2 regions of the Bacillus sp. JJ1566 genome follow, and region 1 is predicted to be linked to the other one. Evidence: riboswitches for the same ligand, from Rfam matches in the RefSeq annotation. Region 1 holds a riboswitch; the other holds the start of a gene.
The links. Region 1 has a riboswitch for S-adenosylmethionine ahead of V7112_RS18595 (O-acetylhomoserine aminocarboxypropyltransferase/cysteine synthase family protein). Riboswitches for the same ligand answer to the same signal wherever they lie in the genome.
Positions count from the first base shown of each region.

Region 1 (3,183 bases):
CGTTGTTTTTTTATTGCAATTTTTGTGAAAAGTTGTATGATATTTAGGGAATCGAAGTAAATAGAACTTAGGGAGCACATATGAGCAGCATAGTTACTGGATGGAAAGCACAATACAAATCATACAATCAAAATATTAAACTATTTATTTTTACGACTATTTTTACACAGCTCGGCATGGGTATGTTCACGATCATGTATAACTTCTATGTTCGAGAACTGGGCTATTCTGAGCAAACTAATGGAACAATCATTGCCATGACTGCTTTGGCATCGGCCATTATTCTCGTACCCGCAGGTCTTATGAGTGACAAATTTGGAAGAAAAAAAGTGATGTTGCTGGGTATGGCTGTTTCAACAATCGCATTCTTTGCAAGAAGTATCCTAGATGTTGAACAGCTACTCGTAGCGACAGCATTTTTAACTGGTTTGTCAACGGCCTTTATTCAGGTTTCTGGTATCCCATGGCTTGCGGAAAACTCAACCGCTAAGCAAAGGGTTCATCTCTTTAGCTTTCATTCAGCAATCATGATGGGTGCCCAGGTGGTTGGAAACATTGCAGGTGGAGCATTGTCTGATGCATTTCAATTTATATTTCATATAAGTGGACTTTGGAGCGTAAGAATCACGCTTTTAATTGCAACGATAATCTATGTTGTAGGAATTCTACCAATACTTAAAATGAATGAACAGCGGAGACAACCGGAGATTAAACCAGTAGAATCCTTTGGTCAAAAATTAAAAACAAATAAATCGCAAATTAAACTTATTGCTCTGTTTGCCTTTGCACAGATGATTATCGGGTTTGGTTCTGGATTAGTTATACCATACCTGAATTTGTATTTTGCAGATCGCTTTCTAGCTAGTAATACGATAATAGGTTTAATACTCTCATTAGGGCAAGCAGCAACAGCAATTGCGATGATTATTGGACCCTACATTGTAAGTAAGGTGGGAGAGGTTCGCGCAGTCGTTTATTTGCAATTATCATCGCTTCCTTTCCTTTTACTCACAGGGTATACTGAAAATCTTTATATAGCCGCTATCGCATTTTTATTTAGGCAAGCATTAATGAATGCGGGTAACCCAATCCAAGCATCACTTGTAATGGGACGTGTAAATGATTCAATGAAGGGTCTTGCTAATTCAGTGAATCAAATGGTATTTTCATTAGGGTGGGCATTAATGGGACCTGTATCGACCTCAATTGTGATGCTGCATGGCGCATATTGGGGGTATGCTTATGTGTTTACAATCACGTCTGTCTTGTATTTAATTGGATCACTTTATTTCCTATTTGTTTTCAGTAGAAAATCTTTTCGTGATGAAGAAAAACCACTTGCAAAAATATCATGACATGACATATTTCCCAGGAGTTCCGAAATATAAAATAAACGCAGAATTTAAAATTGCTTATTTTTTCTAAAAATTCCTATTGACTTATAATAGATAAAGAGTTAGCATGATAGTATTCAATTAAAGTATTAAAATTTCATATTAATCTTATCAAGAGTGGCGGAGGGAATGGCCCTATGAAGCCCGGCAACCGGTTAATTTACACGGTGCTAAATCCATCAGACTTTTTTGTCTGAAAGATAAGAAGAGAACCGATTACACACCCTCTTCTTATCGAAGAGGGTTTTTAATTATATACAAAAAGGGAGAGATTCAAGTGAGTGAAAAACAAAAGAATTATAGACCAGAAACAATTGCGGTACATGGAGGACTTGAAGCAGATCCAGTAACAGGAGCAAGAGCAGTACCAATCTATCAATCAAATGCATTTAAATTTAATACAACCGAACATGCAGCAAATCTATTTGGTCTAAAGGAAAATGGTTATATTTATACTCGTATCCATAACCCAACAACAACTGTTTTTGAAGAAAGAGTTGCACAATTAGAGGGTGGAGTTGGTGCGTTAGCAGTTTCAAGTGGTATGGCTGCGATTACAACAGCTATTTTGAATATTGCGGGTGCAGGGGATGAGATTGTATCTGCTTCTACACTTTATGGTGGAACTTATAATCTATTCGCTAACACACTTCCTAAATATGGAATTAAGACTCATTTGGTAGAACCAACAAATCCGGAAAACTTCCGTCAAGCGATTACTCCGAATACAAAAGCAATCTTTGCCGAAACAATCGGAAACCCAAGCTTAGATATCCTCGATATTGAAGCTGTAGCAAATATTGCTCATGAAGCAGGAATTCCTTTAATTATTGATAATACATTCGCAACGCCATATCTATGCCGCCCAATCGAGCACGGGGCTGACATTGTTGTTCATTCTGCTACAAAATGGTTGTTAGGTAATGGAACAACAATGGGTGGAATTATTGTTGATGGTGGTAAATTTGATTGGAATTCACCAAAATTCCCTGGATTTACAACACCAGATCCAAGCTACCATGATTTAGTCTATGCTGATGCGTTAGGACCTGTTGCTTATATCATTAAAGCAAGAGTTCAACTTCTTCGTGATATTGGTCCGGCATTAAGCCCATATAATGCATTCCAATTTACGTTAGGTCTTGAAACTTTACACGTTCGTATGAAGGAGCATATTGCAAATACGAAAAAGGTTGTTTCATATCTTAAAAACCATCCTGGAGTTGAATGGGTATTGTATCCAGGTGAAGACAATCACCCTAACAAACAATTAGCTGATAAATACCTACCAAAAGGTGCAGGTTCAGTCATTATATTTGGTATTAAAGGTGGAAGAGAAGCTGGTGAGAAGCTAATTAATAATGTTGAGCTTTGGTCGCATGTTGCAAACGTCGGTGACGCGAAAAGCTTAATCATTCACCCAGCAAGTACAACACACCAACAATTAAGTCCTGAAGATTTAAAATTGTCTGGTGTTAGTGAGGATTTAGTTCGCTTATCTGTTGGAATTGAAAATATTGAAGATATTTTAGAGGATTTAGAACAAGCCATTAAAGTTGCAAATGGAACAAGTTCAGTTTTACCATTGCCAACTGTGTAAGAATTAGGACATTCGTCATCTTTTTTCCATTGACACCTTACCAACCAGGTGATAAGATAACTTTCGAGTGTTTAGTACGATAAACAAGTAAATAATCTAGTTACTCTTATTTAGAGTGGTGGAGGGATGTGCCCGATGAAACCCAGCAACCGTCAACTTACGTTGAAAAGGTGCCAATTCACACAAAGC
Region 1 covers NZ_JBALOP010000052.1:40,426-43,608, forward strand. Annotated here, with positions in the region: gene V7112_RS18590 (MFS transporter) at 81-1,355, shown strand; SAM riboswitch class I at 1,500-1,601, shown strand; gene V7112_RS18595 (O-acetylhomoserine aminocarboxypropyltransferase/cysteine synthase family protein) at 1,672-2,994, shown strand; SAM riboswitch class I at 3,098-3,183, shown strand, end outside.

Region 2 (3,183 bases), on a different contig from region 1:
GTCAAATGCTTCGCCAACCTCTTCGGGTTCAACAAGGGCATCAGGACGATGTAAAAGTAAGACATCCAAATAATCAGTTTTGAGTCGTTTTAAAATTCCATCAACGGAATTAAGGATATATTCCTTTGAAAAATCAAACATTCCTTTTCGAATGCCACATTTGGATTGAAGGATAATTTTTTCACGGATATCATCATTCATATGTATCGCATCTGCAAAGATTTCCTCACAAGCACCACTACCGTAAATATCAGCATGGTCAAAGAAATTTGCACCAACTTCCAATGCTGTTTGTACAAATTTTTCTGCCTCGGGCTTTTCTAAAGAATTAATCCTCATACAGCCTACTGCAACAACTGGTACCTCGAGGGAACTGGTTCCAAGCTTTATTTTTCGCATCGTTTCTACCTCCAATATTAGAACTACTATTACCCTTTCCTCTTTCTAGTCTACATATTTCGGGATTGAAAGGAAAGCCTAGAAAAAGGGAGGGGTTGTAATGAAACGGATGCTACTGCTGTTACTATTGTCGTTCCCGATGTTTTTCTTAATAGGTTGCGGAGATGATGAAATGCCTGAAGAAGGCGAAGACATCGAGGAAATCGAAGAAGAGGATGAAATTGGTGACGGCGAAATTGATGATGAATAGAATATAAAAAAGTGTTCCTCCTGGATTAGGAGGAACACTTTTTTTAGTTACGCAACGTTCGCTGCTGTTTTTGCAGCTTTTTTCTCGTTGATTCGTTTTGTAAGGAAAGGTACTGCGAATCTGTCTACACCGTAGTAGTAAGTTGCAGCGCCTGCGAATAAGAGAATGACTGCTACTGTATAAAATACTGGGTTTGTGCTTACAGTTCCAGCAAGTAAGAAGTTAAGGTTCATGAATCCAGCAGCAATTAATGCTGGGATAGTTGCAGCACCTACAATTAATCCAAGACCTACTAGAAATTCGCCCCAAGGAATAAGCACGTTGATTAATTCAACATTCGGTACGGCAAAGCCTTCAAGGAATGTTGCGTACCAGCCTGCTACTGCTGGATGTTCCCCGCCTGCTTTAGCTAATGCGCCTTGTAGGAAACCGCCTGCGTCAAATCCTCCAGTAATTTTATGAAAACCAGCTTCTAGCCATTGAATTCCTAACCATACACGTAATACTGTCCAAATAACTGCCATTTTAGGTCCTTTTAAGAATGTTCTCATTCTAATCTCCCCTTATCATTTATTTGTGAAATTCTTCACAAGTTATTGTAAAAAAATATGAGTGCTTTAGCTGCCAGCTCTAGAGTAGTTAGTTTGTGAAGTTTTTCACTAACTTTCTACACTCTTAATATACAACGGATTTCGGATAAAAGCAATAGGCTTCACAAAAATGACATAAAGTGAAACTTCAATCAGTGGGGGGTTACTAATCCCCACTGATTGTTAGTTGAGGCGCACATGATGTGGGCCACAAAGACGTTACGTTGCCACAGGACGTGGCGTTCTTAGTCTTTGTTCCTTTTATGAGGCTTTTACGTGCAGTTATCAGTCATCGAAACATCTTCGTTTTTAACTAGAGTTTTGAGGTGGGGGTTTTCTGCCCGTTAATGCGGGACAAATGATTTTTAAGTCTATTTTAAGCAGCGAGTACATAGGAATAGGGGGTAAGAATAGATCTGAAGTAAAAATTCTAACAAGATGAAATATTTTAAAAAGTATTTGACTTTGAATTATTCACATACTATAATCCTTTTATAAAGCAAAACGGGAACGTTTTAACTTAATAAAGACTCTTATCCAGAGCGGTGGAGGGACATGGCCCTACGAAACCCGGCAACCTTCAAGATTATTCTTGAAAAGGTGCTAATTCCTGCAGGTATTATTACCTGAGAGATAAGAGGAGGAATAAAAGCCCTCTTCTTACTTGAAGAGGGCTTTTGTTCTTGCTTAGAAGATGAAATTTGGAATTACATTCCTGTAATCCCAAGTTTTCTTATAAAAATATTGGAGGTATAAACATGAGTCAGCAATTTGAAAGCTATGATTTAGAAACAATTTTATTACATGGGGGACAATCGCCAGATCCGACAACTGGATCACGAGCAGTTCCTATCTATCAAACGAGTTCTTACGTTTTCCATAATTCTGAGCATGCACGTAGTTTGTTTGCACTTGATGAACCAGGGAACATTTATTCGAGAATTGGAAATCCAACTGTAGATGTACTGGAAAAACGAATTGCGTTATTAGAGGACGGGGTTGCGGCTGTTGCGACTTCTTCAGGAATGGCAGCCATTGCTCTAGCGGTTATGAATATCGCTGAAGCGGGTGATGAGATTGTCGCTGCTACAAACCTATATGGTGGTACATATAATCTGTTTTCGATCACACTACCGAAATACGGGATTAAGGTGAATTTTGTAGATTCAAAGGACCCTGAGAATTTTAGAAAAGCAATTACTCCAAAAACAAAGGCGGTTTTTGCTGAAATTATCGGAAACCCAAGCCTACAGGTTTTAGATGTTGAAGCAGTTGCAGCAATTGCACATGAAGCAGAAATTCCACTGATTATTGATAATACATTTGCTTCACCATATATTTGTAAACCCATCACATGGGGTGCAGATATTGTTGTTCACTCAGCAACGAAATGGATTGGTGGTCATGGAACCACGATTGGCGGTCTAGTTGTAGACGGGGGACGCTTTAATTGGAATAATCCAAAATTCCCAGGATTCACGGAGCCTGACCGAAGCTATAACGGCGTAAGATATGCAAATGATTTTGGAACACTTGCATTTAGCACAAAACTTCGCGTACAGCTATTACGTGATTTTGGTTCATGCTTAAGTCCACAAAATGCATTTTACCTACTACAAGGTCTTGAAACGCTACATCTAAGGGTTGAAAAACATAATAAAAATGCTTTAGAACTAGCAAACTATTTAAAAAACCATCCAGCAGTTGAGTGGGTGTCCTATCCAGGGCTTGAAGATCATCCTTCCTATGACCTTGCGGAAAAGTATCTAAATAACGGCTTTGGTTCAATTGTGAACTTCGGAATTAAAGGTGGGCGTGATGCAGGGAAAAAGGTTATTGATAATATAGCACTCTGGTCACATGTAGCGAATGTGGGGGATGCGAAGTCCTTAATTATTCATCCGGCATCGACAACCCATCAGCAGCTAAGTGTAGAGGAGCTAT
Region 2 covers NZ_JBALOP010000020.1:20,054-23,236, reverse strand. Annotated here, with positions in the region: gene V7112_RS09670 (aldo/keto reductase) at 1-399, opposite strand, end outside; gene V7112_RS09665 (hypothetical protein) at 500-649, shown strand; gene V7112_RS09660 (Crp/Fnr family transcriptional regulator) at 697-1,200, opposite strand; SAM riboswitch class I at 1,770-1,879, shown strand; gene V7112_RS09655 (PLP-dependent aspartate aminotransferase family protein) at 1,998-3,183, shown strand, end outside.
Region 2: linked by a shared signal. The riboswitch ahead of V7112_RS09655 (PLP-dependent aspartate aminotransferase family protein) and the one ahead of V7112_RS18595 (O-acetylhomoserine aminocarboxypropyltransferase/cysteine synthase family protein) in region 1 are both predicted to bind S-adenosylmethionine.